Regions from separate parts of the Streptomyces sp. NPDC028331 genome, predicted to be linked through region 1. Evidence: riboswitches for the same ligand, from Rfam matches in the RefSeq annotation. Region 1 holds a riboswitch; each other region holds the start of a gene.
What was found. A riboswitch is a leader RNA that binds a small molecule or an ion and turns the genes downstream of it on or off. The one in region 1 is predicted to bind S-adenosylmethionine.
Positions count from the first base shown of each region.

Region 1 (7,288 bases):
TCCGTACGACGATGCTCGGCGCACTGGCCATGTTCCCGCTCTCCGGGCTCTTCCTGCTGCGTGACCTCGGTCCGCTGCCCGGGACCAAGCTCCGCCACACCATGTGGTCCAAGGGCAAGCTCCTCGTCAACATGAACACGAACCAGCCGCTGCGTCCCTCGGACGTCCAGGTCGGTTCGCTCACCTTCGCCAAGCCCGAGGGCCTGGAGGAGACCAACGAGGACTTCCAGGTGGAGATCGCCAAGGCGGCGCTGATGATCGTCCGGCTGCAGCCGGAGAACATCAAGGACAAGAAGGAACTCGAGTGGTCCCACGAGGGCATCGTGGCCTACTCGAAGATCTGCACCCACGTGGGTTGTCCGATCTCCCTGTACGAGCAGCAGACGCACCACGTCCTCTGCCCGTGCCACCAGTCCACCTTCGACCTCTCCGACGGTGCCCGGGTCATCTTCGGCCCGGCCGGTCACGCCCTGCCGCAGCTGCGCATCGGCGTCAACGCGGACGGTTACCTCGAGGCGCTCGGCGACTTCGAGGAGCCCGTCGGTCCTGCTTTCTGGGAGCGCGGATGAGCACTACACCGAGCAACGGGTCCGCATCGCGCGGACGGGCACCGGCCGGCGAGCGCGTCGCCGACTGGGCCGACGGACGCCTGGGCATCTACACCCTGGCCAAGTCCAACATGCGGAAGATCTTCCCCGACCACTGGTCGTTCATGTTGGGCGAGGTCTGCCTCTACAGCTTCCTCATCATCATCCTCACGGGTGTGTACCTGACCCTGTTCTTCCACCCGTCGATGAACGAGGTGGTGTACCACGGCAGTTACGTGCCGCTGCAGGGTCAGCTGATGAGCGAGGCGTTCAACTCGACGCTGCACATCAGCTTCGACGTCCGCGGTGGTCTGCTGGTCCGTCAGATCCACCACTGGGCGGCGCTGATCTTCCTCGCCGGCATGTTCGTGCACATGATGCGCGTGTTCTTCACCGGCGCGTTCCGCAAGCCGCGTGAGATCAACTGGGTGTTCGGCTTCCTGCTGTTCGTCCTCGGCATGTTCACCGGCTTCACCGGTTACTCGCTCCCGGACGACCTGCTCTCCGGCACCGGTGTCCGCTTCATGGAGGGCGCGATCCTGTCCGTGCCGATCGTCGGCACGTACCTGTCGTTCTTCCTCTTCGGCGGCCAGTTCCCGGGCGGCGACTTCGTGGCCCGGTTCTACTCGATCCACATCCTGCTGCTGCCGGGCATCATGCTCGGCCTGGTGGTGGGCCACCTGATCCTGGTCATCTACCACAAGCACACGCAGTTCGCGGGCCCCGGCAAGACGAACAACAACGTCGTCGGCATGCCGCTGCTGCCGGTGTACATGGCCAAGGCCGGAGGCTTCTTCTTCCTGGTCTTCGGCGTCATCGCGGCCATCGCGGCGATCGCCACCATCAACCCGATCTGGGCCATCGGCCCCTACCGTCCGGACCAGGTGTCCACGGGCGCCCAGCCCGACTGGTACATGGGCTTCTCCGAGGGCCTGATCCGTACCATGCCAGGCTGGGAGATCAACGTCGCGGGCCACACGCTCGTCCTGGGCGTCTTCATCCCGCTGGTGATCTTCCCGCTGGTCCTGGTCGCGATCGCGGTCTACCCGTTCATCGAGTCCTGGGTCACCGGCGACAAGCGCGAGCACCACATCCTGGACCGCCCGCGCAACGCGCCGACGCGCACCGCGTTCGGTGCCGCCTGGATCTCGTGGTACTTCGTGCTGCTGGTCGGCGGTGGCAACGACCTGTGGGCCACGCACTTCCACCTGTCGATCAACGCGATCACCTGGTTCGTCCGCGTCGCGTTCTTCGTGGTGCCGGTGCTCGTCTTCATCGCCACCAAGCGGATCTGCCTCGGCCTCCAGCGCCGCGACCGCGACAAGGTGCTGCACGGCCGCGAGTCGGGCATCATCAAGCGGCTGCCGCACGGTGAGTTCATCGAGGTCCACGAGCCGCTCAGCCAGGAGCAGCTGCACACGCTCACCGCGCACGAGCAGTACAAGCCGCTCGAGATCGGCCCCACGGTCGACGAGAACGGCGTCGAGCGGAAGATCAAGGGCTCGCAGAAGCTCCGCGCCAAGCTGAGCAACGCCTACTACGGGGAGGACAACCAGATCCCCAAGCCCACGGTCGAGGAGTACAAGGAGATCACGAGCGGCCACGGCCACCACTGATCGCTGCACGCCACGCCGCGGTCGAAGGGCCCCGTCCGGTGTTCGGACGGGGCCCTTCGCCGTGCTCCGGGCTGGATAGGGTGGACTCGTTCGAGACTCGCGTCCCGTAGTCCGGGACACCGACCCAGGAGCGGCTTATGAGCGCTGTGCATCCCGCTGGAGGCGACACCGCGGCGGGCCGTTCCTGGCCCCAGGTGCTGAACGGCCTGCTCGACGGACGCGACCAGAGCGCGGACGACACGGCCTGGGCGATGGACCGCATCATGCGCGGCGAGGCGACGGACGCGCAGATCGCCGGGTTCGTGGTGGCGCTGCGGGCCAAGGGCGAGACCGTCGAGGAGATCACCGGCGTCGTCCGGGCGATGTACGAGCACGCCAACGTGATCGAGGTGTCGGGCCGCACGGTCGACATCGTCGGCACGGGCGGCGACGGCGCGAAGACGGTGAACATCTCCACGATGTCGGCGCTGGTGGTGGCCGGCGCCGGCGCGAAGGTCGTCAAGCACGGCAACCGCGCGGCCTCGTCGGCGTCGGGCGCGTCGGACGTCCTGGAGAAGCTGGGCGTCAACCTCGACCTGACGCCCCAGCGCGTGGCGCAGGTCGCGGAGGAGGCGGGCATCACCTTCTGTTTCGCGGTGAAGTTCCACCCCGCGCTGCGCCATGTCGCCGCCGCGCGCGGTCAGCTCGGGATCCGGACGGTCTTCAACGCCCTCGGCCCGCTGACCAACCCGGCCAAGGTGAAGGCCCAGGCGGTGGGCGTCGCGGACCCGCGCCTGGCCCCCATGATCGCCGGCGTGCTCGCCGAGCGCGGCAACTCCTCCCTGGTGTTCCGCGGCGACGACGGACTCGACGAGCTGACGACGACGGCCACCTCCCGCGTCTGGATCGTCCGCGACGGCAAGGTCACCGAGGAGACCTTCGACCCGCGGGACGTCGGTGTCGAGCTGGTACCGGTTCAGGCTCTGCGCGGCGGCGATCCGTCCCACAACGCCGAGGTCGCCCGCCGTCTCCTCGACGGCGAGAGGGGCCCGGTCCGGGACGCGGTCCTGCTGAACTCGGCGGCGGCGCTGGTGGCGCTCGACCCGGGGGACGGTCCGCTGGCGGAGCAGATCCGTGCCGGCATGGCCAGGGCCGCCGAGTCGATCGACTCGGGCGCGGCCAAGCGGGTCCTGGAGCGGTGGGTGGCCGCGAGCAACGCCTGACTCCGGGCGCCCGCGGAAAAGGCCAGGTCAGGCTGGCGGGAGTACAGTGAGATACGTGGCAGCTCCCCCGCGGGCGCAAGGAGGCCGGGCATGATCCATTCCGCCGATATCCGCGAGTGGCGCAACCGGGACGTGGTCGACGCCAAGGGCCGCAAAATCGGTTCCCTGGAGGCGGTCTACGTCGACACCACCACCGACACACCGGCCATGGCCACCGTCCGCACCGGTATGCCGACCCGGCACAGGCTCGTCTTCGTCCCCCTCGACGAGGCGACCGTGGGACCCGGGTACGTACAGGTGGCGCACTCCAAGGGGCGGGTGCGCAAGGCGCCGTCCATCGGCGTGGACGACGTCCTGCCGGTCGAGCGGGAAGAAGAGATCTTCAAACACTACGACAGGGCCTATGAGCCCGGTGCCGACCGCGGACGCCGCCTCGCGCGCCGCTGACCTGCCGGGCCTGAGGAAGTGGTCACCATGGCGTTCGTGCTGTTCCTGATCCTCGCAGCGGTCGTCCTGGGCATCATCGGCGCGGTGGCGAAGGGGCTGTTCTACCTCCTGATCATCGGCGTGGTGGTCTTCCTGGCCAGCCTCGTCCTGACCGGCATGCGCTGGGGACGGCGCTCGCGCCACCACCTGCTCCGCTGACACACCGGGACGGGATTCCCCCGGGGATCCCGTCCCGGTATCCGGACGGAAGTTGCGGGCGGGTGATCGCCTGTCGTAATTTCCTGACCAGGTCATGAGCGACAGCCATTCGGCCCCGGCCGGCTGTCCGGCAACCCTCCGTCCGTGGCGGGGTGCCCCGGGTGAAGACCAGGCCGCAGGCAGCGAGGTCTGCGGCAAGCGCGGACCCCTCGCACACCGTGGACGGTGTGGGGCCAGGGGTCCTGGTCGTTCGAGGGAGCCTTCCGTGAGCAAGCGAATGCGCTAGGGCCGCAGAGCCCCGCCTCCGCATCCCCTTTTTCTCTTCACCTTCCCGTGCCGTCGACACCCTGCGCCCGCACGCGCGTCCGGCACCGGTGAGTCTCGCCTGCCCTACGGGAGTACCCCCATGTCCGTCTCCACCTTTGCCGCCGACCAGTCCGTCTGTGCCCCGCTGCCCGTCCTGGGCCGTGATGTCACCGTCCCGCTCGTCACCGGCGGCGACGTCACCTACGCCGCGCTCGACTACGCGGCCAGCGCCCCCGCCCTGCAGCGGGTCTGGGACGACGTGGCGGCGTACGCGCCGTACTACGGCAGCGTCCACCGCGGCGCCGGCTACCTCTCCCAGCTCTCCACCGACCTCTTCGAGAACGCCCGCCGCACCGTCGCCGAGTTCCTCGACTGCCGCGACAGCGACCAGGTGGTCTTCACCCGGTCCACCACCGACTCGCTCAACCTGCTCGCCGCCGCCCTCCCGGCCGACTGCCAGGTGTTCGTCTTCGAAACCGAGCACCACGCCTCCCTGCTGCCCTGGCGGGACGCCCGCGTCAGCTACCTCGACGCCCCGGGCAGCCCCCGGCAGGCCGTCGAGACCCTGGAGCGCGCGCTGGCCGACCGCGACCCCTACGGCCCGGCCCTGGTCTGCGTCACCGGCGCCTCCAACGTCACCGGCGAACTGTGGCCGGTGCGCGAACTGGCGGCGGCCGCCCACGCGCACGGCGCCCGCATCGTCCTGGACGCCGCCCAGCTCGCCCCGCACCACCCGGTGTCCGTCAAGGACCTCGACGTGGACTGGGTCGCCTTCTCCGGCCACAAGCTCTACGCGCCCTTCGGCTCCGGCGTACTGGCCGGCCGCGCCGACTGGCTGCGCCAGGCCGAGCCGTACCTCGCGGGCGGCGGCGCCAGCCGCAAGGTCACGCGCCGGACGGACGGGGGAGTGGACGTGGAGTGGCACGACACGGCCGCCCGCCACGAGGCGGGCTCCCCGAACGTGATCGGCGCCTACGCCATCGCGTCGGCCTGCAAGGCGCTCACCGAGGCCGGCTTCGACACCCTGGTCGCCCGCGAGCAGCACCTGATCCGCAAGGTGACGGCGGGCCTCGCCGAGATCCCCGAGGTCAGGGTCCTCTCCCTGTTCGGCGACGACGCCCCCCGCGTCGGCGTGATCTCCTTCGTCGTCGACGGCTGGAACAGCTCGCACTTCGCCGCCGCGCTCTCCGCCGAGTACGGCATCGGCGTCCGCGACGGCCTGTTCTGCGCCCACCCCCTGGTCCGCACCCTGCTCGGCAGCGACCCCCAGACCCAGGGCGAATGCGGCGCTCCCGAGGCCGCGCCCGGCGAGAAGTCCCTCAACGCCATCCGGGTCAGCTTCGGCGCGGGCACCCCCGACGAGCACGTGGAGCGCTTCGTCACCGCCGTGCGGGAGCTGGTGAGCGACGGCGCGAAGTGGCGGTACCGCACGGAGAACGGCCGCTGCGTTCCGGCGGTCTGAGGCTGTCGCAGGGCCGGTGAGGCGGCGTTCAGCGGGTCAGGAGTCCAGCCCGATCGCGAACGCCGCCTCCAGGTCGTGCTGGGAGTACGTACGGAACGCCACATGGGTGTCCGTCGCCTCCACACCCGGGATCTTGCTGATCCGACCGGGGATGACGTCCGCCAGCTCCTCGTGCTCCCGCACCCGCACCATGGCGATCAGGTCGTAGGTCCCCGTGACGGAGAAGACCTCGCTGACGGAGTCCAGCGAGGCGATCCGCTCCGCGATCTCGGGGATCCGGTCCACGCTGGTCTTGATGAGCACGATCGCGGTGATCACGGCTGCTGTTCTCCCTCGGGGGCCTCGGCTGGTGCTTTCACCCTACTCGTACGCACCTGGCGCACCGACGCGTAGAGGAACCCCAGCGAGAACCCCACCACGTGCGCCAGGTACGCCACCCCGGGCCCCTGGGCGGCCCGGCCCGCCGCCATCCACTGCAGGGACGCCCAGAACGGCAGCACCACCCAGGCCGGGAACCTGAGCGGCAGGAAGAACAGGAACGGGAAGAGACTGGTCACGCGCGCCTTGGGGAAGAGGAAGAGGAACGCGCCCAGCACCGCGGAGATCGCCCCTGACGCTCCGACCAGCGTCTGGGCCGACGCCGCGTTCGCCGCTGCATACCCCAGCAGCGCCAGGTAACCGCAGCCCAGATAGAACAGGGCGAACTCCACGTGCCCCATCCGCTCCTCGGCCATGGCTCCGAAGACATAGAGGAAGAGCATGTTGCCCAGCAGATGCACCCAGCTCCCGTGCACGAACAGCGCCGTGACCGGTGTGAGCGCGGCCCGGGGCGCCCCGCCGAACAGCTCCACCGGCACCACGCCCCAGCGGGCGAAGTAGGCCCGCTGCGCGGCGAGCAGCGCGTCCCCGGTCCCGTAGGCCGGATTCAGCCCCGCCGCCGGTCCGACGACGAAGAGCACACAGCACACGACGATCAGCCCGTAGGTCACCGGGGCCGACTGCCCGCGCAGTGCTCCGACGGCCGCCCTGCTCCAGGTGCTGATCATGGTACAGAGCATGACGCAACCGCCCCGATCGGCACAGAGTGCCTCGCCGCCGTGGAACGGGCGGGCGGCGGGTACTCGGCAGGCCGTAGGGTTACGAGCCACACGCTCCAGGGAAACTGGCGCATCACGGAGACTGGAAGAAGGAAGAGCACCCAGATGACGGTCCCCCTGCCGACGGAGACGACCCGCTGGCGCTGCACGCTCTGCGGCAACCTCACCCGTTTCGATGTGACCCGCTCGTCGAAGGTCGTCGAGTACGTGCACCTCGATCTGGCCGGGGAGCCCAAGGTCGAGGAGCGTGAAATCGTCAGTGAGACCATCGAGTCGGTCCGGTGCCGCTGGTGCAACGCGGTCGACCAGGTGGAGCTCGTGGACAGGCCGGGCGCCGGCTCCTGAGGGAGGCGGCCCCGCAGGGCGTATGGGG
Region 1 covers NZ_JBVHTR010000004.1:190,701-197,988, reverse strand. The annotation lists gene qcrA (cytochrome bc1 complex Rieske iron-sulfur subunit) at 1-569, shown strand, start outside; gene qcrB (cytochrome bc1 complex cytochrome b subunit) at 566-2,203, shown strand; gene trpD (anthranilate phosphoribosyltransferase) at 2,341-3,405, shown strand; gene ACZ4SW_RS06920 (PRC-barrel domain-containing protein) at 3,496-3,852, shown strand; gene ACZ4SW_RS06915 (hypothetical protein) at 3,880-4,050, shown strand; SAM riboswitch class IV at 4,141-4,257, shown strand; gene ACZ4SW_RS06910 (aminotransferase class V-fold PLP-dependent enzyme) at 4,457-5,818, shown strand; gene ACZ4SW_RS06905 (Lrp/AsnC family transcriptional regulator) at 5,855-6,136, opposite strand; gene ACZ4SW_RS06900 (rhomboid family intramembrane serine protease) at 6,133-6,864, opposite strand; gene ACZ4SW_RS06895 (hypothetical protein) at 7,021-7,260, shown strand.

Region 2 (7,288 bases), on a different contig from region 1:
GGGTCGGCCAGGATGTCACGGGTGGGGCCCGCCTCGACGACCTTGCCCTGGGACATCACCACCAGCCGCTGTGCCCGGTCGGCGGCGACCCCCAGGTCGTGGGTCACGAGCAGGACCGCGGTACCCGACTCCTCGGTGAGGCGCTGGAGATGGTCGAGGATGACCCGCTGGACGGTGACGTCGAGCGCGCTGGTGGGCTCGTCGGCGATGATCAGCTCGGGCCGGGCGGCGATGGCGACGGCGATCAGGGCGCGTTGCCGCATGCCGCCGGACAGCTCGTGCGGATACTGCCGCGCCCGTACGGCCGCGTCGGGCAGCCCGGCCCGGTCCAGCACGGCGACCGCCTCGGCGGGAGCCGATCGGCGGGTCGCCAGACCATGGATGCGCAGCACCTCGGCGACCTGGTCGCCGATCCGCTTGACCGGGTTGAGGGAGACGGTCGGGTCCTGGGGGATCAGTCCGATCCGTGCTCCGCGTACGGTGCGCAGTTCCGTCTCCGACATAGTGGCGAGGTCATGTCGGCCGAAGCGGACCGTGCCCGCGTCGATACGGCCGTTCGACGACAGGAGCCGGGTGATGGCGTGCGCGGTCGTGCTTTTGCCGGAGCCGGACTCGCCGACCAGCGCCGTCACCTGTCCAGGCCGCACGTCGAGGTCGACGCCCCGGACGGCTTCGACCGTGCCGCCCCGGGTGCGGTACGACACCGACAGGCCGCGTATCTCCAGCAGTGGTGTGGTCACGTCCTCTCCGTTCTCCCGTTCGTCGGTCATGGCTGCCGGAACCATTCGCCGTCCAGCGCCCGTGCGATGCGGTTGGTGGCCAGCACGGTCGCGGCGATCGCCAGCCCGGGCAGTGCGGTCAGCCACCAGGCGTTGGCGAGGTAGTTGCGGCCGTCGGAGATCAACGTGCCCCACTCCGGGGCCGGCGGGGGAGCGCCGTAGCCGAGGAAGCTCAGGGCCGACACGGCCAGGATGGAGGAGCCGAAGTCGAGGGTCGCCAGCACGATCACCGGGCCCGCGGCATTGGGCAGGACATGCCTGCCCAGGACCGAGTACCAGCGGGCCCCGCTTGCGCGGGAGGCCTCGACGAACACCGCCTGGCGTACCCGCAGGACCTCGGCGCGTGCCACCCGGGCGAACGCGGCCACACTGGCGATGCCGACCGCGACCGCCACCTTCACCGTGCCGTAGCCCAGCGCGGTGACCAGGGCCAGGGACATGAACAGCGCGGGGATGGACAGCAGCACGTCGACGAAGCGCATCAGCACGTCGTCCACCCAGCGGCCCACGAACCCGGCGACCACCCCGAGCAGCCCGCCGACCACGAACGCCACCAGCACCGCGATCAGCGTGGCCTTGAGGGACAGCTGGGCGCCATGGGCGACCCGCGAGAACACATCGCGGCCCAACTCGTCGGTGCCGAACCAGTGACTGCCGCTCGGGCCGCGGAAGTTCTGCGACGGCACGCCCTTCAGCGGATCCTGCGAGGTGAACAGGCCGGGCCAGAACGAGGCCAGCACCACCAGCACGAGAACGACGACCGACAGCACCAGACCCGGGCGGCGAATCAGGAACCGCAGCAGCCGCCGTACCTCCACGCGGCGCCCGGGATCAGGCTCGGTCCCCGCCTCGACCGGGAGGGCCAGTCCCAGCGCCGCCTCAGCCGGGTCGTCGACAAAGCTCTGGCTCATGCGAAGCTCGCCCTTCTGTCTGAGGCCACCACGATCCGTGGGTCCAGGAGCGGATAGACCAGGTCGATGACGAGGTTTGTCGTCACGAAGATCAGCGCCCCGAACACCACCACCCCTTGGACCAGTGGGATGTCCTGGGCCGTGACCGCCGCTGCGGTCACGCGGCCGAGGCCGTCGCGGGAGAACACCGTCTCGACGACCACCGAACCGGCGATCAGCTGCCCCACCAGCAGGCCGACGACCGTCAGCGCCGGCAGGCACGCGTTGCGCAGGGCGTGCCGCAGATGGACTCGCCACCGGTCGGCGCCCTTGGCCCGCGCGGTCTCCACGTACGCCTGGTCCAGTGCGGTGAGCAGGCTCTTGGCGAGCACCTGGGCGATCTGCGCGCCGGTCGGCACCGCCAGTGTCAGGGCCGGCAGCACCAGCCCCATCAGGCCGTCGTTGCCGAATGCGGGGAACCAGCGCAGCCGGAAGGAGAACGTCTCGACGAGCAGCAGCCCCACCCAGAACGTCGGGACGGACACCCCCAGCGGCGGCAGCGACAGCAGCAGCTGCCGCAGCCAGCGCCGAGCGGTGTAGGTCGCCAGCACCGCCAGACCGCCGCCGAGGAACACCGCGAGCAGCAGGGCCGCCCCAGTCAACTGCAGGGTCTGCGGCAGCGCGTCGGCCAGCGTCGAGGTGACCGGACGACCGGTGGACACCGAGTCGCCGAAGTCCCCGCGCACCGCCCGCCCCAGGTACTCGGCGTATTGCACCGGCACCGGCTTGTCGAAGCCGTACTCGTGCCGCAGGGCGGCGATCTGCTTCGGGTCGACCTGCCCCGAGTCCATCCCGGCACTGGCCATCGCCGTGACCGGGTCGCCCGGCAGGTAGTCCAGCACCAGGAACGAGACCGTGTAGGCCGCCCACAGCACGCCGACCGCCTGCGCGAGCCGTTTGATCACATAGCGGCGCATGGGCTAGCCGATCCAGGTGTCGTGCAGCTGGAGCCGGCTGGAGGCGTCGAAGTTCAGGGCGTGCACCTTCTTCGACACCCCCAGCTGGGTCTGGAGCTCCACGACCGGCACGTAGTAGGCGTTCTGCACGATCAACTGCTGTGCCTGGGTGACGAGTTGTTTGCGCTCGGCCGTGTTGATGGTCGCGGCCTGCTCGGACAGCGCCGTGTCGAGGGAGCTCGGGGGCAGGTGGTAGAAGTTGGCCAGTTTGGTGGAGAAGGAGCTGCGCAGGATGTCGGGGTCGGCACGGGTCACGTTCCCCCATACCGCGTCGAAGTCACCCGACTGGAGTGTCGGGGCGAACTGCGTGACCTGGAGCTGCTTGAGGGCCACGTCGACACCGACGGCCTTGAGCTGCTGCTGGATCAGCTCCAGAGCGGGCTGGTTGGTGGCCGCGTTGGGGAACCACTTGATGGTCAGGCTCAGCTTCTTGCCGTCCTTGGTGCGGATGCCGTCGCTTCCGGTCTTCCAACCCGCCGCATTAAGAAGGGACTTGGCCTTGGCCGCGTCGAAGGTCAGACCGGAGGCGAGGGCGGCGTAGTCGGGCGTGGTGTGCGCGAGGACGCTGGTCGCCGGCTGGGTGCCGGTCGGGAACACGGTGTCGGCGATCTGCTGCCGGTCGATGGCGTAGAGGATTGCCTGGCGCACCTTGGCGTCCTTGAGAACAGGCCGTGAGTTGTTGAGGCCCAGACCGAACACGACGCCGGGGTTGGCCCGACGCTGGAGGGTGACCTGACCGCCCTTGAGCGCTGCCTCGTTGGCCTTGCCGACGCTGCTGATCGCGTCCACCTGACCGGACTGGAGACTGCCCGCCCGTACACCCGCCTCCGGTACGACCTTGAACACCAGCTTGTCCAGGTACGCCTCGCCCTTTTTGGTCCACAGCGAGGAACCCCAGGCGTATCCGGTGCGCTTGGCGAGGGTGAGCGACTGGTTCTGCACGTACTGCTTCAGCACGAAGGGCCCGGAACCGATCACGCCCTCACTGCACTTCTGCTGTGGGGTCCTCTTCGCGCTGGCCGAGGACTCGATGCCGAGCGAGTGCGTCGAAGTAGCCTGCAGGAACTGGGCGTTGGGCTGGCTGAAGGTCACCTTCACGGTGAGCGGGTCGACCACCGTGGTGCTCTTGACGCCGCTCAGGTAGCCCTCGGCGAGAGTGCCCAGGGCGCCGAGCTTCGGCACCGCGTCGAAGTTGTCCTTGACCACCTGCGCGGTCAGCTTCGAGCCGTCGCTGAAGGTGACGCCCGAGCGCAGATGGAAGGTGAACGTCGTGGCGTCGGAGCTGACGTCCCAGCTCTTCGCCAGCCACGGCACGATCTTGCCGGTCTTCGGGTCCTGGTCCGTCAAGGAGTCCACGATCTGGCGCACCGAGTAGATGGTCTCGTTGCTGGCGACCTGCTGTGGATCCACGCAGCCGGAGTCCGAACCTACCGCGAAGGTCAGGGTGCCGCCGGACTTGGGCTGCCCGGTGCCGCTGCCCGCTTCGCCGCCGCCCGATCCGCAGGCGGTGAGCAGAGCGCTGGTGGTCACAAGGGCGGTCAGTGCCGCCCACCGAGAGATTCTGACAGGGGGAAGTGCAATCACGGAGGGCTTCTCCTACTCGTGTCACCAGGCACGGTGGTGGTACGGGACACGGCCGTGCGTGGGCGTGCGGCCCCGGTCGGTGCGATGCCGACGCCGGGGGAACGCTGTGCAGACGGGGATCTGGGGAAATCGGGGATCAGGCGCAGACGGACGCGGCGAGGACTGCTGTCGGACTGCGACCAGCGGCGAAAAGGCCCGTCAGGCCGGACAGAGACAGCTGGTCGAGCGCTTGAGGTCGATGTGGCGCCGACGCGAGAGCCGGGAGAACACGGTGGCGCCGGCGAAGCGGGCGCTGAGGTCACCACCGTGCCGCATAGCTGTCCTCCACATGTCCGGCCCGGTCACGGGGCCACGCGCTTGCGGAGATCGTCGGTGATCCCGCCGGGCTTTCACCTGGAGCACCCCACCGCGCGGGAGGGTTGCCGGTCAGCGAGCCAGGGCTTGATGCTGACACTCAATGCCGTTCGTGATCGTACGGAGCGGTCTTGTCGTACGTCAATGGCGCAATAGAACGCCCTGTCAGGGCAGTTCGGGGGCGGAAGTGTGTCCGGCTCAGGAGCCGCCGCGTTCCCGGGGGATCTTCTGGCCGGCCTCGATCGCCACCGGCAGCCGGTTCTCGGCCGGGGCCAGCGGGCAGGTGGCGAGATCCGTGTAGGCGCACGGCAGGTTCGCGGCGCGATTGAAGTCCAGGACGACCGTGCCGTCGGCGGCGGGTGGCTCCAGGGACAGGGAGCGGTTGGCGGCGTAGGTGGTGACCCCGGAGGTCGCGTCGGTGAACAGCACCATCAGCCGACCCGGGCCGTGTCCCGGGAACGCGGTGAGTGACAGCCGGCGCCCGTCCAGTTCGAACTCGACCCGGCCCGGAGCGTCGTAGACCTGCTCAAGGCCTTCGACCGCGGCGCCCACGGTGGTCGGTCGTGGCGTGTCGAAAGGGTTGTAGCGGCCCGTCACCGCCCAACGCGGGCCGGGGGCGTAGGCGGGCGTTCCGGTGAAGGCCGTGCGCAGCGGCGCGTCCGGGTGCCGCGGGCGCACGATGTCGTGCCCGCCGCGCCGGGCGACCTCGATGACGGCGTCCCCCCAGACGGCGTTGACGCCACCGCGTTCGGGAAGCAAGCCGAAGCGGTGTTCACCGTGCACCGGCGTTCCGTCGACGAGCAGTTCCTCGCCGTCGTCGAGGTCTACGACGACCCCGTCGGGGCCGGTGCGCCACGCACCGGGTGCGTCCGGGTAGCGCTGGGGCCGGTCGTCGAGCCAGTGCAGGCCGGTGATCGCGAGGAACCCGCGGCCGACGTGACACCAAACCCTGCGGCCTCCTGGGCCGGTTGCACGGTGGCGTCGACCTGGTTCGGCGCGTCGGACGCGTTGAGCGCTACTCCAACAGTCATGTCAGTCAGAACGGGCACCGGGCGGACCCGCATTCCGGTCCCTGTGTGACAGCTTCTTGTCAGTCATGTGTCCTCCGTCCTCAGCCTTCATACTCAGTGGAAGGGGGCCGCCCCGGTGTTCAGCTCGCCTGCAGCCGGTCCCGCGCGGGCCGGTGCGTGAGAGGTTCGCGCAGGCCGAGGTGCTCGCGCAGGGTGGTGCCGGTGTACTCGGTGCGGTAGATCCCGCGTTCCTGCAGTTCCGGGACGAGCAGGTCGACGATGTCGTCGAGGCCGTCGGGGATGAGGTACGGCGTGATGTCGAAGCCGTCGAGCGCACCGTGCCGCACGAAGTGGGCGAACTTGTCGGCAAGACTGGACGGAGTGCCGACGTGCCCGCGCTGCGGACCCAGCGCGATGACGGTCTCGCACAGCGACCAGCCGCGCGCCTCCGCCTTCGCCCGCCACTCGGCCACGACGGCGCGCGGATCGGCGATGCGCCGGGCGTGCGCCGAAAGAGCCGTCGTTCTCGGTGACGACCGGATCCTCCTTCGGCCTGATCGGGTGAGTGGGCAGCGCGGCGCCAGGCCGCGGGGTGGGCGCCGTCGCCGTCGATCTCGACGGCGAGGTGCAGGGCGGGGCCGGTCAATGGGGTTCCTTCCGGGAAACACGAGGACGCGCGGCCACAGGGCCACGACGAGACAGCCGGCGGAACGGCCGGCAGGGTCAGGCGTGTACGGAAGGACAGACGGCGGCGGAGGTACGGGGGTAGTCGACATGCCGCCGGGTGATGAGCCGTGCAGCGGTGTACGCACCGCGCGGTGCCGCGCCCAGTACGTACATCAAAGCCTCCGGCTGTCAGGAATCTCCTTTTCAACGTGCGTCGTCCGCCCCCGCGAATGTCAAGGTCGCACATGGCGGAGGGGCGTCTCACCGCTGGGACGCCCGAGTGCCTTCTCGCGCCTCGACTCAGCGGATCCTGTGCGGCTGTCGGCGACGGTGGGCGAGCAGTACGAGCGGCGCCGTCGACAAGCGCAGAGGTTCTGCGTGTCCGCAATGCAAGACCTGTCCGGGAAAGCATTGACCAACGTGGTGGCCGTCTGCTGAACTCCCGTCCCATGAACCCGCGCGTGGACCTGACCCGGCGGCGCCACATCGATCTGGCGCACGTCTCCAGCGCGTTTTGTTGTCGCTGACCCGGCAAGTGGTCGTCGGCATGGGCCGGTGTGCGTAGTCGGCGCGCGCCGGGCTGAGGCGGAAACCGCCCGCACTGCGATGCTTCCCCACCGGATCGTCGTATCCACCTCCGGTGAGTTCTCCGCTTCGTATGAGCCGGGAGTCTCTTCGCGTACGCCGACCGGGTCGCTGAGAACGCGGCCGTAGCGGTCCTGCGATCACGCTTTTTCTCTCCGGCCCGGCCGATTCGGCGTTCCGCGTGCCGGGTCGATCAGTCCTGGGCGCTACCAGCGCCTTCATCCAGCTGCCCGGCACCCCTTGGTGTGCCCGTCCGTCCGGGAGGGACCCCCTCATGCCTCCGTCCATCCGCAAGCTCACCGGCCGTATCGGCGCAGTCGTCGAGGGCGTCGACCTCGCGGCGCCGCCGGACTTCTCGACGATCACCACGCTCCGAGACGCCCTCAACGAGCACAAGGCGCTCG
Region 2 covers NZ_JBVHTR010000041.1:16,734-24,021, forward strand. The annotation lists gene ACZ4SW_RS36020 (dipeptide ABC transporter ATP-binding protein) at 1-770, opposite strand, end outside; gene ACZ4SW_RS36025 (ABC transporter permease) at 767-1,690, opposite strand; gene ACZ4SW_RS36030 (ABC transporter permease) at 1,687-2,646, opposite strand; gene ACZ4SW_RS36035 (ABC transporter substrate-binding protein) at 2,650-4,269, opposite strand; gene ACZ4SW_RS36040 (putative leader peptide) at 4,468-4,599, opposite strand; SAM riboswitch class IV at 4,618-4,731, opposite strand; partial or broken gene ACZ4SW_RS36045 (DUF1684 domain-containing protein) at 4,822-5,550, opposite strand; partial or broken gene ACZ4SW_RS36050 (LLM class F420-dependent oxidoreductase) at 5,553-5,654, opposite strand; gene ACZ4SW_RS36055 (hypothetical protein) at 5,774-6,106, opposite strand; gene ACZ4SW_RS36060 (TauD/TfdA dioxygenase family protein) at 7,159-7,288, shown strand, end outside.
Region 2: linked by a shared signal. The riboswitch ahead of ACZ4SW_RS36040 (putative leader peptide) and the one ahead of ACZ4SW_RS06910 (aminotransferase class V-fold PLP-dependent enzyme) in region 1 are both predicted to bind S-adenosylmethionine.

Region 3 (7,288 bases), on a different contig from region 1:
CGTCATGAGCAACGGCCGAATCGGCACCTCGCACGAGGTTCACCTCTCCGCCGCGGACCGCGAAGCGAGCGTCGCACGCGAGGAACTCCGCGCCCGGCTCCTGGCAGACCTCGGCCTCGCCGGCCGGCACTGACCTCCCCGAACACCCTCACTCAGCGCAGAAAGCACGACAACCATGCGAAAGAGAACCACCAGACTCATCGGCGCCGTCGGCTCGCTCGCCCTGGCGGGCACCCTCGCCGCCTGCGGATCGTCGTCTTCGGACAGCGCCGCGCCGCTGAGCAACGCCGCCGACGCGAGCGACGCCAAGCACCCCGAGTGGAGCAAGTACACCTTCACCATCGGCGACAACGGCGGCGACGGCAGCCAGGAGCTGGCGAAGATCACCGGCGTATTCGACAACGCCCCCTACAAGGTGAAGTTCGCCCGGTTCACCTACGGCCCGCCCCTCGTGCAGGCCGCCGCCTCGGGCGACATCGACCTCGGCAGCGTCGGCGACGTACCGCCGATCACCGGAGCCGCGAAGGAGTACGGCTTCAAGGTCGTCGCCGTCAACCGCTCACTCACGCCGACCCAGTCGAACGAGAACATCATCGTGCCGAAGGGCTCGACGCTGAAGACGGCCGCCGACCTCAAGGGCAAGAAGATCGCTGTCCCACAGGGCAGTTCGGCCCACGGCCTGGCCCTGAACGCGCTGAAGAGCGTCGGCCTCACCCCCAAGGACGTGAAGCTGACCTTCCTCGACCCGGCGGCCGGTGCGACGGCGTTCAACACCGGCAAGGTGGACGCCTGGTCGATCTGGAACCCGCAGTCGGCGATCGCGGTCAAGAACGGCGCGCGGATCCTGGTGAAGGGTCTGCCGCCGATCGACCAGACGAGCAGTTACTACGTCGCCAGTGACACGTCGCTCAAGGACAAGACCAAGCGCGCGGCTCTCACGGACGTCCTGAAGAGGCTCTCGCAGGAGTTCGCCTGGGCCGTCAAGAACCCCGACGATTACGCGCAGGCGCTCTCGAAGGAGCAGGGCATCCCGCTGGCCGACGCCAAGGCGTCCCTGGCCGCCTACTCGAACCGGGTGACCCCGGTGGAACAGTCGGACATCGAGCTGGAGCAGAAGCTCGCCGACGCCTTCCTGGAGGCCGGCCAGATCACCAAGAAGGTCGACGTCAAGTCGATCACCGACAACCTCCTCCCGGCCGGCTACGACAGCTCCAAGCTGAAGGTCACCTCATGAGCGCGAGACGGCAGCTCCACCTCAACGCCTTCCTCATGGAGGCCGGCCACCACGAGGCGGCGTGGCGGCTCCCGCACAGCAATCCCCGGGCGGACTTCGACCTGCGGCACTGGATCGAACTGGCACAGCTCGCCGAGAGCGCCAAGTTCGACTCGCTGTTCCTCGCGGACGGCCCGGCCCTCATCGGCACCGGCGAGTTCCGCCCGCCCGGCCAGCTCGAACCGCTGACGCTCCTGACCGCGCTGTCCCAGGCGACCAGCAGGATCGGCCTCATCGCGACCGTGTCCTCGACCTACAACGAGCCGTACAACCTCGCCCGCCGGCTCGCCTCCGTCGACCACGTCAGCGGCGGTCGCGCCGGCTGGAACATCGTCACCTCGGCCGGGGCGGACGAGGCGGCCAACTTCGGCCTCGACGACCGCCCCGGCCACGCCGAACGCTATGCCCGCGCCGACGAGTTCCTGAAGGTCGCCAAGGCGCTGTGGGACAGCTGGGAGGCCGAGGCCGTCCTCGCGGACAGGGCAACCGGACGCTACGCGGACCCCGAGCGGCTGCACCGCCTCGGCCACGAGGGCAGATACTTCAAGGTGGCCGGCCCGCTCAACGTCGAGCGTCCCCCGCAGGGCTACCCGCTGCTCGTGCAGGCCGGCTCTTCCGAGGACGGCAAGGACTTCGCCGCCCGCCACGCCGAGGCGATCTTCACCGCGCACACGACGTACGAGCGCGCGGCCGCCTTCTACGCCGACATCAAGGCGCGGACCGGGGCCGCGGGCCGCGACCCGGACGGTGTGATCGTCCTGCCGGGCATCGTCCCGTACATCGGGTCGACCGAGGAGGAGGCCCGGGCGACTGCGCGGCAGTTCGACGAGCTGCGCGTTCCGGAGTACGGGCTGCGTCAGCTGGCCGCCGTGTTCGAGACCGAACCGTCGGTCTTCGAACTCGACGACCCTCTACCGGACTTCATCCTCGCCAGGTCGAAGCTGGAAGGCTCACAGTCCCGCTCCGACCTGATCATCGAGCTCGCGGTGCGCGAACGGCTGACGGTCCGGCAGATCATCTCCCGGCTCGGCGGCGGACGCGGTCACTTCGAGTTCGTCGGCACGCCCGAGCAGATCGCGGACACGATCATCGCCTGGTTCGAGGGCGGTGCCGCGGACGGGTTCAACATCATGGCTCCGGCCCTGCCGTCGGGCCTCGCGGCCTTCGTGGAGCATGTGTTGCCGATCCTGCGCGGCAAGGGGCTGTTCCGCGAGGAGTACGAGGGCACGACCCTGCGTGAGCACTACGGGCTCCCGGTCCCGGCGAACCAGTTCCATGGCTGACCCGCTCGCGACTCCCGCCGCTTCCCGGAGCGGCGGGAGTCCGCCCGCACTGCGAGTCGAGGGCCTTAGCAAGACCTGCGAAGACGGCTTCACCGCGGTGGCCGGGCTTGACCTGGAGATACCGGACGGCGCCTTCTTCGGCCTGCTCGGCCCGAACGGCGCAGGCAAGACCACGCTGATCGGCTCGGTGTGCAACATCGTCCGGCCCACCGCAGGGACCATCTCCGTCCTCGGACACGACCACTGCAGCCGTCAGACCCGTCGGCTCCTTGGCCTGGCCGCGCAGGAGATCGACGTCGACCGGTTCCTGTCCATCCGGCAGATCCTGATCTACCACGTCGGATACCACGGCATCGGCCGGAAAACGGCCGCCCGGCGCGCCGACGAACTGCGCGCCCTCATGCACCGCCCCGCCTGCTCATCCTCGACGAGCCGACGGCCGGCGTCGACGTCGAGCTGCGCTCGGAGATCTGGCGGGTCGTCAAGACGATGGAGGCATCGGCTACGGCAGGTTCATCGTGCCCGGTCTCTTCACCCAGGCGATCGTCAACCTTTCTCGGCGGCGTCTTCTACTCGGTCCACCAACTGCCGCCGTTCTGGGACGCCCTGAGCCGCCTCGACCCCGTCTTCTGGCTGGTTCAGGTCGAGCGATCGGCTTTCTCGGCCAGGGCGACGTCGGTGCGGGCTGGGCCCTTGCCGTGGTCTGGGGCCTCGCGGCGGCGCTCACGGCCAGGTCGGCCGCGATCTTCGGCACCGGTCGCCTCAAGCCCTGAACCCCGCAGCGGAAGGAACGCAACGTCATAGCATTCTGGACTGGGCGGCCCGCGCCGCCCGCCGGCCGTTCCACCTGCCGGACCGGCGTTGACAAATGTTCGGGCCGTTGTCTTAACTACCGTCCAGAAAGGTCATGAGCGTCAGCGACAAGCCCTGGCTTGCTGACCGGCAACCCTCCCACCGCGGTGGGGTGCCCCAGGTGACGACCTGGCCGATGAGGTTTCGGTAAGCGCGAGGGCCCCAGGGCCGGAACAGTGACGGTGACGCCATGTACGCAGCTCCCAGGACGGCCGCACGCCGCTCCCCGGGCTGCGTACCGTCGTACGCGAACCTGCTCGTCGTCGATCGTGCCGTCGATCTGCTCCGCGTGAACAGCGCACTGTGTACCGCACCGGGCCGCGCCCGCTGTCGGGGCTGACACCTCCCCGCAGCCCCCGCACTTCCTGACGACCACCGCGCCCGCGGTCTGCCGTTGCCCTCCCCGTCCCCGGTACCTCGCCGGCGTGTGCCCCGCCGCATGCCGCCGTGCCTCCGGGGTGTTCCCACCCAGCCGGAGCCCACCATGAGTGAACCCCCTGGTGCCACCGTCACCCTCGCCGAGGCGCCGATCTCCGATGAACCGTCAAAATCCTTCACAGCTCAGCGTGTTCTTCCATTGCGGCGGCCAGGACGCTGGATCGTCACCGCGGTCGTCCTGGTCCTGGTCGCCCAGTTCGTGCACGGACTGGTCACCAACCCCTTCTACCAGTGGGACCGCTGGAGCTACTGGTTCCTGCGCCCCACCATCCTCGACGGCCTGCTGATCACCCTCGAAGTCACCGCCTACAGTGCGGTGCTGGGACTTGTCGGCGGCATCGTGCTCGCACTGGGCCGGCTCTCGAAGAGCCCGGTGCTGCGTGCGGTCAGCTGGACCTACGTCTGGGCGCTGCGCTCCATCCCGCTCATCGTTGTGCTGATCTTCCTCTACAACTTCAGCGCCCTGTACAAGACGTTGAGCGTCGGAATCCCCTTCGGCCCGGCCTTCTTCTCCTTCGACGAGTCGAGACTCGCCACCGACATGGTCGTCGCCGTCATCGGCCTCAGCCTCAACGAGGCCGCCTACGCGGCCGAGGTGGTACGCGGCGGCATCCTCTCCGTCGACCAGGGCCAGCACGAGGCGGCCGCGGCACTCGGCCTGCCGAAGGGCTACCAGTTCCGGAAGATCGTGTTCCCGCAGGCGCTGCGCTCGATCATCCCGAACTACGTCAACCAGCTCATCGGCCTCATCAAGAGCACCTCGCTGGTCTTCTACGTCTCCCTGCTCGACCTGTTCGGCTCCGCGCAGACCATGGGCTCAACCTACCCCGGCGACATCGTGCCGCTACTGCTGGTCGTCACCGTCTGGTACCTGCTCCTGACCAGCATCGTGTCCGTCGTCCAGTTCTACGTCGAGCGCCACTACGCCCGCGGTGCCACCCGCAGCCTGCCGCCGACGCCACTGCAGAAGCTCCGCACCGGTTTTTCCGACCTGCGGGCCCGTATCCGCCGGGAGGCCGCCGTATGACCGCCGAGACGCTCGAAGCCCTGGCGGACGTCGAGCCCGCCACCGTCGAGGTCCACGACGTGCACAAGTGGTACGGCACCCACCGGGTACTGGACGGCGTCGACCTGACTGTCCGCCCCGGCGAGGTCACCGTCATCCTGGGCCCCTCCGGCTCCGGCAAGTCCACCCTGCTGCGGGTCATCAACCACCTGGAGAAGCCCGAGATCGGCTACGTCAGCATCAACGGCGAACTGATCGGCGTGAAGCGGCACGGCGAGCGGCTCAAGGAGCTCAGCGAGCGGGCCATCCTCAGCCAGCGCGGACGGATCGGCTTCGTCTTCCAGAACTTCAACCTCTTCCCGCACCTGACCGTGCTGGACAACGTGGCCGCGGCTCCCGTCGCCACGGGCCGGCTCGGCAAGCCCGACGCACAGGAACTCGCCCGCGAACTCCTCGGCCGCGTCGGCCTCGCTGACAAGACCGGCGCCTACCCGCGCCAACTCTCCGGCGGCCAGCAGCAGCGCGTCGCCATCGCCCGCGCACTCGCCCTGCGCCCCGGCGTCATCCTCTTCGACGAACCCACCTCCGCCCTCGACCCCGAACTGGTCGGTGAAGTCCTCGCCGTCATCAAGGACCTGGCGACCAGCGGCACCACCCTCGTCATCGTCACCCACGAGATCGGCTTCGCCCGCGAGATCGCCGACCGGGTCGTCTTCATCGACGGCGGCCGGATCGTCGAACAGGGCCCGCCCTCCGAGGTCCTCGACAAACCGCGACACGAACGGACCAGGGACTTCCTCAGCAAGGTCCTCTGACCCGCCGCATCCCCAAGACCTCCCCCCACGCCACCCTCATCACCTTCAGCGACAAGGAACGGCCATGCCCACCCAGTTCACCCGACGCAGCCTGATACACGGCATCACCGCGGCGACCGCCGTCGCCTCCCTGGCCACCGGGCTCGCCGCCTGCGGTGGCAACAGCGACGCGGCCACCACTGCCGACGCCGCCGCCAAGACCGGCGAGGTCGCCATCGGACGTGTCTCCAACGGCGCCGCCACCCAGACCACCATCAAGGTCTCCGAGGTCAAGTCCATCAGCGCCGAACTGCCCGCCGCGGTCAAGAAGAGCGGCAAGCTGGAGATCGGCATCGGTGCCCTGCCCGCCGGGTTCCCGCCGCTGGCGTACGTCGGCGACGACCAGAAGACCCTCACCGGCTCCGAGCCGGACCTCGGCCGCCTGGTCGCCGCGGTGTTCGGGCTCAAGGCCGAGGTCAAGAACTCCACCTGGGAGAACCTCTTCGTCGGTATCGACAGCGGCAAGGTCGACGTGGCCTTCTCCAACGTCACCGACACCGAGGAGCGCAAGAAGAAGTACGAGTTCGCCTCCTACCGGCAGGACAACCTCGCCTTCCTCGTGCCGAAGAAGAGCACCTGGAACTTCGACGGCAACTACGAGAACCTCGCCGGCAAGACGATCGCCGTCAGCTCCGGCACCAACCAGGAGAAGATCCTCCTGGAGTGGAAGGACAAGCTGGCCAAGGAAGGCAAGAAGCTCACCGTCAAGCACTTCCAGGACAGCCCCAGCACCTACCTCGCCCTGAACAGCGGCAAGATCGACGCCTCCTTCGGTCCCAACCCAGGCTTCGCCTACCACAACCGCCAGGTGGCCAATACGCCCAACGCCACCCGCACCGCGGGCACCTACTCCGGAGCGGGCGCGAGCCTGCAGGGCCTGATCGCGGCAACGGCGAAGAAGGACAGCGGACTCGCCAAGCCGCTGGCCGACGCCATCAACTACCTGATCAAGAACGGTCAGTACGCGGAGTGGCTCAAGGCGTACAACCTCTCCGACGAGGCCGTCGCCAAGTCCGAGGTGAACCCGCCGGGCCTGCCGCTCGACAACTCCTGACCACCGTGTGCCGGGGACTCCACCGCCGCCCCGCGATGGAGTCCCCGCCCGCCGGACACCCCGAGCCGCACCCCGGAGAACGCCACACCATGTCCGTCATCGCCCTCGACGCCAGCTCCTCGCACATCCTGGACAACCCCGCCTGGGCCGCGCTCACCGGCCCCCACGCCCACTTCGCCGAACGAATCGGCCATGCCGCCCGCTATCACCGGGATGTGGCTCCCTTCTACGCCGTGTCCGACGAGGACGACCCGCGCGCCTGGGTCGACCTTGCCGCGCTCGTCGGCCCCGGTGGCACCGCCTCGGTGCGGGGCGTCACCGAGGCGCCGGAGGGCTGGGAGGTCGTCGGCACCGGAGACGGCGTCCAGCTCGTGGACACCGGCCTGCGCGCGGAGGCCGACCCCGAGGCCGTACGGCTCGGCCCGGGCGATGTGCCCGAGATCCTCGACTTGGTGGCCCGCACCGAACCCGGCCCCTATCTGCCCCGCACCGTCGAGATGGGCACCTACCTGGGCATCCGCCACCACG
Region 3 covers NZ_JBVHTR010000041.1:26,277-33,564, forward strand. The annotation lists gene ACZ4SW_RS36070 (ABC transporter ATP-binding protein) at 1-133, shown strand, start outside; gene ACZ4SW_RS36075 (aliphatic sulfonate ABC transporter substrate-binding protein) at 176-1,234, shown strand; gene ACZ4SW_RS36080 (LLM class flavin-dependent oxidoreductase) at 1,231-2,556, shown strand; gene ACZ4SW_RS36085 (ATP-binding cassette domain-containing protein) at 2,549-3,166, shown strand; SAM riboswitch class IV at 3,460-3,568, shown strand; gene ACZ4SW_RS36090 (amino acid ABC transporter permease) at 3,893-4,873, shown strand; gene ACZ4SW_RS36095 (amino acid ABC transporter ATP-binding protein) at 4,870-5,667, shown strand; gene ACZ4SW_RS36100 (ABC transporter substrate-binding protein) at 5,732-6,760, shown strand; gene ACZ4SW_RS36105 (GNAT family N-acetyltransferase) at 6,850-7,288, shown strand, end outside.
Region 3: linked by a shared signal. The riboswitch ahead of ACZ4SW_RS36090 (amino acid ABC transporter permease) and the one ahead of ACZ4SW_RS06910 (aminotransferase class V-fold PLP-dependent enzyme) in region 1 are both predicted to bind S-adenosylmethionine.